DNA from 2 places in the Oceanobacillus picturae genome. Region 1 is predicted to be linked to the other one. Evidence: riboswitches for the same ligand, from Rfam matches in the RefSeq annotation. Region 1 holds a riboswitch; the other holds the start of a gene.
What was found. Region 1 has a riboswitch for cyclic di-GMP ahead of BN988_RS18625 (anti-repressor SinI family protein). Riboswitches for the same ligand answer to the same signal wherever they lie in the genome.
Positions count from the first base shown of each region.

Region 2: linked by a shared signal. The riboswitch ahead of BN988_RS18475 (prepilin-type N-terminal cleavage/methylation domain-containing protein) and the one ahead of BN988_RS18625 (anti-repressor SinI family protein) in region 1 are both predicted to bind cyclic di-GMP.

Region 1 covers NZ_CCAX010000001.1:1,653,003-1,657,217, reverse strand. The annotation lists gene tapA (amyloid fiber anchoring/assembly protein TapA) at 1-414, shown strand, start outside; gene sipW (signal peptidase I SipW) at 417-1,007, shown strand; gene BN988_RS08450 (M73 family metallopeptidase) at 1,044-1,718, shown strand; cyclic di-GMP riboswitch class I at 1,870-1,952, shown strand; gene BN988_RS18625 (anti-repressor SinI family protein) at 1,975-2,109, shown strand; gene BN988_RS08445 (helix-turn-helix domain-containing protein) at 2,181-2,510, shown strand; gene BN988_RS08440 (VanZ family protein) at 2,714-3,205, shown strand; gene BN988_RS19080 (hypothetical protein) at 3,350-3,511, shown strand; gene nagA (N-acetylglucosamine-6-phosphate deacetylase) at 3,814-4,215, shown strand, end outside.
Region 2 covers NZ_CCAX010000001.1:62,179-66,393, forward strand. The annotation lists gene BN988_RS00310 (type IV pilus twitching motility protein PilT) at 1-710, shown strand, start outside; gene BN988_RS00315 (type II secretion system F family protein) at 712-1,911, shown strand; cyclic di-GMP riboswitch class II at 1,956-2,038, shown strand; gene BN988_RS18475 (prepilin-type N-terminal cleavage/methylation domain-containing protein) at 2,075-2,431, shown strand; gene BN988_RS00325 (prepilin peptidase) at 2,519-3,271, shown strand; gene pilM (type IV pilus biogenesis protein PilM) at 3,287-4,186, shown strand; gene BN988_RS00335 (hypothetical protein) at 4,192-4,215, shown strand, end outside.

The DNA.
Region 1 (4,215 bases):
TATGGCGAAGAAACGGAGAAACCATTAGAGGTTTGGAGCAAAAAAGTAAATGCAAAATGTAAAGAGAAAAAAGTAAAAGAAGAATCAGATAAAGAAGTAGAACAGAAAAAAGACGAGGACATTTCTACTGAGGATAACAAAAAAGAAGAGTCGAATAACACCACCGATGACAGGCAAGAGAAAACTAAACCAGAAACAGAAAAAGCTCCTGTGGAGGAAGAGAAGGACACTTCATCAACTGAGGAAAACATACAGGAAACAGACGCATCAGAAGCTGAATCAGAAGAACAGGAAGTAAAAGAAGAAAAGCAAACGGAAAAACAGACAGAAAAACAACCAGAGAAAAAGCAACAAGAGCAAAGTGATGGGACAGATAAACAATCTACTGGAACAAAAGAGGAAGAGGGAGAATAAACATGTCACTTAAACAAGTAAAAAAGTGGGTTAGCCGCATTACGACCTATGTATTGTTCGCTGCACTCATTGTAATGGCAGTTGTCGTGGTCTCTTCTAAAGCGTCTGGGGGAGAACCAGAAATAGCTGGTTACCAGCTGAAAACCGTGTTATCAGGATCCATGGAACCAGGAATTCAAACTGGATCGTTAATCGCTGTTAAGCCGGACGGGGATATGAAACGGTTTAAAGATGGGGATGTCATCACGTTCATGGATAAAGAAGAAAAACTCATTACTCACCGTATTACCGAAGTAATGGCAAGTGGTGAGCAAGTGATGTACCGGACAAAAGGTGATAACAATAATGCGGAAGATCTTGAGCCGGTATTATCCGAAAATGTAGTGGCGGAATATACGGGGTTCACCATTCCGTACCTTGGGTATTTGGTTAACTTTGCACAATCTCGAAATGGCGCATTTCTGTTACTCATTCCAGGGATTTTACTACTATGTTACTCCGGCCTAACGATTTGGCGGACCCTTGGAGAAATAGAGAAGCAAAATAAAAAAGGCGATCAGAAACTGGAAGAAGGACGATCACTTTCTTCCTAACAATAGAAGGAAATCTAATTTTAGGGGGTGGATTCCATGAATAAACGTTTCTTCATTCTAAGTTTTGTTTTACTACTATGCAGTTTTTTCCCATTAGGGTACGTATCTGCAGCGGAAGCAAATGAAGCAGACGCTTCTAAGGAGTTGGATATTCAACTTTCGCCAAACGACTATTTGTTCCAGGTTCCCAATATGAAACCAGGCGATTGGGCACCAAGGGATCTCAAAATCTCTAATGACGGCAAACAGGATTTTAGTTATCATGTAGAGCTGGCAAATACGACGGAAGAGAAAAGGCTGTTTAATGAATTAATTATTGAAGTAGCAGACGGGGATGAACAACTTTATAAAGGGAATCTGCCGAATTACGCCATCCCGGACAGAAGTCTGGATGCCGGAGAACAAGAAGAACTGAAGCTAACTGTTTATTTCCCAGACCACCTGGGGAACGAATTTCAAGGACTTGAAACGGAGTTTGTCCTCATATTCACCGCAGAAGGAGAGGAAGATCAGCAAGACTCCATCAGTGTAGGTGGTAATGTAAGTAATGGAGATGGGAATGGAGCTTCAGGAGTTAAAGGTGGAGCAGCCTTACCTAATACATCAACAGATATTTTTACTCTTCTCCTTTTCGGAACGATTTTACTGGCAGTCGGGGGCGGCATTCTTGTTATACGTAAACTACGGTTGATTAAAGATCATCGTATCTAATATTTTCCATATTCTTCGACAAAACAGGTGTAAGATATTCCATTTCTCTTACAAAACTAGTTGAAATAAGACAAAAGAACCTACGCAAATAGTCGTGAATTTATAGTATCATATCACTAGGCAGTTCTATTTAGTGTCATAACTACATTTCCTCAGAAAAAGGCATACTCATCGAAAGACGGGGACGCAAAATCACAGATCTACGGCATATGCTAGGATGGCTGGGTTATCTGGAAATACTAATGGGGGATAGGATATGGAAAAAATAGTTGAGCAGTTATCGTTAGATGGTGAATGGATTGAATTAATCAAAAGGGCAAAGAATCTTGGAATCACTACAGAGGAAATACGTCAATTTCTAAAACAGACGGAATCATTACATAATGCCTGAATTTAATTGTACTTTATATAGAACTCCTCACCCACTTTATGTTATAATTCGCTTTGAAAGAAGGTGAGGGCTTGATCGGTGAAAAAATCAAACAACTTCGCACAGAAAAAAAGATGTCCATTTCTGAATTAGCTGAAAGAGCAGGGGTCGCTAAATCATACCTTAGTTCGATTGAACGTAACCTTCAGACAAACCCATCGATCCAGTTTATTGAAAAAATAAGCACCGTTCTTGGTACGACGGTTAATGATCTTCTACGGGAAGAAAACATAAGCGGTCCTGAGGATTTAGATAACGAATGGTTGAAGATCGTACAGGAAGCAATGGAGTCTGGTGTTTCAAAAGAACAGTTTAAGGAATATCTTGAGTTTAACAAATGGCGCAGTAATAAAGATAGATAACCCATAAAAGCCGTTGCAGTGATGCACGGTTTTTTGGTTTGCACATTTTTTATTCGGGGTATTGCCGATATGGTGGAATAAGGTTATTTTATTAAGGTGGCCATTATAAATAACTCTGAATAAATAATTCATACATGTTCCGGGGGAAGCCCAAAAAGCGGACTACACAATAAGCATATATAACAAGACAAGGAGAATGAATGGTGAAGAAACACATTTTCTGGCTTTTACCCATATGCTGGATGGGGATCATTTTTTACTCTTCCCATCAGCCTTATGAAAATCAAGATGTAAAACCACTTTTGAATAATTTCATAAACGTAAGTTTTCTTGAGCCGTATTTAAACTGGTTATCCTTCACCTATCATGAAAGTGTTGTTAGCGTGGAACAGTTAGGTGTTGCGGGATTTATCGAATTTTTCATCCGTAAAGGTGCCCACGTATCTGTATTCTTCGTACTCTGTTTGCTTTTTTATGTGGCCTTTCGAAAAGCTGGTAAACAAAAGCATAGTAAAGCGTTAATCTTCTCTTTGTTTCTAACGGTAATTTATGCCATATCGGATGAAATTCACCAAGGATTCACACCAAACAGAACACCCTACGTAGGTGACGTCATACTTGATAGCTTTGGTGCCCTGTTGGCGGTAGGCCTACTTGTACTTTTTTTAAAAAGAAAAGGTAGAAGACCTCTGTAAAGTTCTATAGGGAAACGAATAAGGTAATGAGGTATTAAATTTTTGTGAATTTTGAGCATCTGCGACAAGGTTCGACAACATTCTGTTCGTTCATATGCTATTATGCAACAGGTAAGATATTTTTCAAAAGGCGGGGTATGAATAATGGAGCAAGAAAAGTTTAAAACGATGCTAAAAAAAGTAATTCATGATACTGAAACGCATCACATACAATCCTCTCAAGAAATGATTCAGACTTTAATTGATGAACTCACACATGAAAGACTACTTCCGAATGTTCAGCAATCTGTACTGAAAAGTAAATAAAATAAAAAGCGGTCAAGATAAATCATGACGTTAAAGCTCGCCTCTTCAGAAAATGTTAGCAACTAGAGGAGAGCTTCTTTGTGGCGGAATTTTATGCTGCTAGAGTTCTCTTAGATCTTTTTCCTTTCCTCTTATTTTTCTCTATTCTTACACTCTTCGTTTTACCAATTTTTCCATTCTCCTAAAAAGTCTTTCTTTCTGAATCTTTTCTATTCAAATTCTTTATTATAGCGCTATCTCTTGCTCCATTTTCTATGAAAAAAGTGGTATGATATATATTATAGTAGAGGAGGAAGAGACAGTTGCAAACAAGGCCCATTTACATAAAAAATGTTAGCATTTTAACAGAAGAAACGATTATGGAAGATAGCGCTCTTCTTTTAGAGAGCGGAAAAATATCTAAGATCGGAAAACAATCGTCCCTTCCGGATGAAATTCAAGAAATTGATGGGAAGGGAAAAATCGTTATACCTGGCTTTATCGACGGACACATCCATGGTGCAAACGGTGCAGATGTGATGGATGCAAGCAATACAGCACTTGATTCAATTGCTTCCGTTCTGCCAAGGGAAGGAACCACAAGTTTTCTGGCAACTACCATCACACAATCACCTGAAAACATTGAGAAAGCGCTAAAAACAGTTGCTGCCTATAATAATAAGCCCGGACAAGCTGAAGTAATTGGCGTACACCTAGAAGGACCA
Region 2 (4,215 bases), 1.6 Mb from region 1:
TGAATCTTCCTTTGGTAACGAAGGAAATTGTTCAGGAACCACAAGGACTTGTTCTGGTTACAGGGCCGACAGGAAGTGGTAAAAGCACGACACTTGCTTCCATGATTCATTTCATTAATCAGACAATGCAAAAACATATCATTACATTGGAAGATCCGATTGAATATATGCATACTCATAATCAATCAATTATTGATCAACGTGAGGTTGGATTTGATACAAAGAGTTTTGTTAATGGCTTAAGGGCTAGCCTAAGGCAAGATCCGGATATCATTTTACTTGGAGAGATGCGTGACCTTGAAACGATCTCTACAGCTATAACAGCTGCAGAGACGGGTCACCTCGTTCTAGGAACCCTTCATACAACAGATGCTGTTTCTACAATTGAACGGATTATTGATGTGTTTCCACCAGCACAGCAAACGCAAATACGTATTCAGCTATCAACGATTTTAAAAGCGGTAATTTCTCAACGTCTATTGGTCACAAAGGATCATACAGGAAGAAGGGCAGCAACTGAAGTGCTTCGAAATACTTCCGCTGTAAAGAACCTTATTCGAAATGAGAAATTGCATCAAATCCAAAATGTATTACAAACTTCAAGAGATCATGGAATGCATACATTAGATATGGAATTGAAGCGACTTCTGCAAGAAGACCAGATTTCCATGGAAGCAGCAGCACCGTTTATGCAAGGAAGGAGCTCCTAGTATGGACTTTCAATATGTCGGCAAACGGATGTCGGGTGAACGAATTAAAGGGAAAATTGATGCCGATTCAAAGCATCGAGCTCTTAACGAATTAGAAAAACAAGGACTCTTAATAACGCGAATCGAGGAAACGAAACCGTGGAATAAAGATATTATTTTGAATAAGCGTGTTAAAAACAAAGACTTTGTTCTATTCCTAAGACAATATTCTACACTGATTCATGCTGGTATTACCATAACAGATGCGACAAATACGATGTCAAAACAAACCGATAATTATGCGCTTCGTACGGCCTTAGATGATATGCTTAAACAGTTAGAGCAGGGTGTCTCGCTATCTACTGCAGCGGAAAAACACTCCAATGTTTTTCCTGAACTACTTGTAAATATGATTCATGCTGGAGAAGTGAGTGGGAAACTAGATGAAATTCTAAGCCAAATGGCTGATTATTACGAGAAAGAATATCGCAACAAGCAGAAAGTCGTCTCCGCTTTGCTATATCCAAGTGTGGTAGGCGTTATTACGCTCGTCTTAAGCGTTTTTTTATTGGTATTTATTGTGCCACAATTTGTAACAATGTTTCATTCATTTGGAGAAGAAATACCTCCATATACGCAATTTATCTTAAGTCTTAGTGACTGGCTTGGTGTTTATTGGTGGAGCATTACTCTTCTTATCGTATTACTAGTTTTTCTCGGCAAATATATGTTACGATATGATAGTTTTCGTTTTCGTATAGATACGTATAAGTTACGTTTTCCTTTTCTTGGTGTCCTTGCGCATAAGGGAGCATTGGTCCGGATGACGCAAACATTAAGCACATTGGTTAACAGCGCAGTTCCTATATTGGAAGCAGTCGAGATAACAGAAAAAGTTGTTGGGAACAAAGTGATACAAGAGGTACTGCATGATTCAAAGGAAAGTCTAAGTGAAGGTGAGTCGATAACAAAACCAATGAAAAACCACTGGGTTATACCTCCACTAATTATTCAAATGATGCAAATTGGTGAGAAAACAGGAACTTTAGATCAAATGCTAGCAAAAGCGGCTTCTTTCTATGAAGAAGAAGTAGAACAATTATCAAATAGAATTAAAACGTTAGTAGAGCCACTTATGATTATTGTTCTTACGTTCATCGTAGGTGGTATCATAACTGCTGTTGTTATCCCAATGTTTTCTATGTTCGAAAATTTACAATAAAAATGTGGCAATTTGTAGTTTCGTATACTATAATAGTACTAGGTAAATAGACGGATGCTATGAAGGATTATCTCTATGTGGGCACTTTGATAATTTGGAGCAAGTAGTGCAACCGACCTGACTGTGTTACTAAATATACATATTTAGAGAGGCGGGGATTTTTATGCTTACACGCATGAAAAAAATGTTGAAAAAAGAAAAAGGATTTACGTTGGTAGAGCTTCTAGCTGTTATTGCAATTTTAGCTATTATTGTGGCGATTGCGGTTCCTACAATTGGGAATGTGATTAGCAAGTCAGAGGAGAAAGCTACTACAGCTAATGAAGAATTGGTGGAAAATGCTGCAAGACTTGCCGATGTATCGGATGTTACTCCAGCTACTGGTTCTGCCTATACGATTGGTGAGTTGAAGACTGCAGGTTTCCTAGATGTTGGAGACGATTTTGAATTAAAAGGAACTGTGTTAGTGGAAACTACTACTGATGGCGGTAAAACTTTTACTTACACCGACCCAAAATAAATTAATCTATTAACCAAGCAACGCCCTTGCCCCAAAGCAGGGCGTTTTCTTCAATTTTAAACATCTTTAACATGAGGGAGTACGTAAATGGAAAGTGTCATGATTTTATTGTTTTTCGCTTTAGGCTTGCTCTTTGGGTCTTTTTTTAATGTGGTTGGACTGCGGGTTCCAAAGAAAATTCCTTTTGCGAATGACCGTTCCAGATGCCCAAACTGTGACCATCAACTGGCGTGGTACGATAACATACCGCTTTTATCATTCGCCATACAGCGGGGTAAATGTCGATACTGTAGAAAACCGATTTCTTCCATTTATCCAGTTGTTGAGGCACTGACAGGCGTGCTTTTTGCACTTAGTTACATACAAATTGGACTGCACAAGGAACTTCTTACTGCTTTGTTGCTCGTTTCGATGCTTATGATCATCCTTGTGTCAGATCTTGCTTATATGCTTATACCGAATAAGGTTTTATTATTTTTCTTGCCATTCCTCGCTATCATGCGCATTCTTGAATCTCTGGAACCTTGGTGGAGCAGTCTAGTAGGAGCCATTGCGGGTGTGGTAATTATTGCTCTTGTTATTATGATTAGCAGGGGTGGTATGGGCGCAGGGGATATGAAGCTTTTTGGTGTACTAGGGATTGTGCTTGGGTTACAAGGCACTCTTCTAGCTTTCTTTCTATCCTGTATCATTGGAGCAATAGTCGGGCTGTTGTTAATCGTGCTAAAAATAATCGACCGAAAGCAGCCGGTCCCCTTTGGGCCGTATATCGTGCTCGCTTCCCTGATAACATACTTCTATGGTGACGGATTAATAGACTGGTATATTACAATACTCTAATAAGGGCGTGACAGCATGGGATTTATGTCGAATGGCAGGGTTAATATCGTGATTACGAACCGAAAATTACGGTATACCTATCACAAAAGCAATAAGATGGAAGGCTTGCAAGAACACGGAGAGCTAGAGCTTCCTCCTTCTGTCTTAGAAGAAGGCAAGATAATGGATAAAGCTTTATTTTCTGAGCTCATCAGACAGCTTGTTCACGAGCATAAATGGAAAAGAAAAAAGCTTTTATTTGCGGTCCCTGATGATACGGTAGTAATCAGGCAATTAGAAGTGCCAGCAGCTTTATCAAGAGAAGAAGCGAAAGGCTATATCGAAACACAGCTGGGAAATAGTATTTATTTACCTTTTTCCAATCCTGCTATCGCGATTGATTTTCTTGAAAAACAGGTTGACAAGCAACATGTTTTACTGTTTGCCTATCCAAAAGAAAAGATAACGGATTATGTTGATGTTTTTGAACAGCAAGGACTGCGTCCCGTGGTGGCAGATTTGACCTCCTTGTCTGTATATCGTTATTACATGGCCACAAGGCAGGAAACAACACAACACCATATCCTTCTCGTTCACTGGAACGAAGATGCGCTTGTATTAACGGCCTTCAAAGAAAACAAGCCTGTATTTACAAGGAACATGAAGGTGGAACAAGCAACAGAGGAAGTAGATATGGAGCGAACTATTGATGAGTATTTAATTGAAATAAATCGCATCATTGATTTCTACCAATATTCCATTACAAAAGGGGATGCCCAAATAGAACTTCTTTTATTATCAGGTGATTATCCTGGTTTACCAATATTGAAACAACGATTTACAGAGTCAACCTTAGTGGTAGAGGATTTTACAAATGGCGAGCTACCTTCAAAATACACAGACGTTCTTGGTCTGGCAATGAAAAATGAGGTTTAAGCAACATGACTACGGAAATTAATTTTATT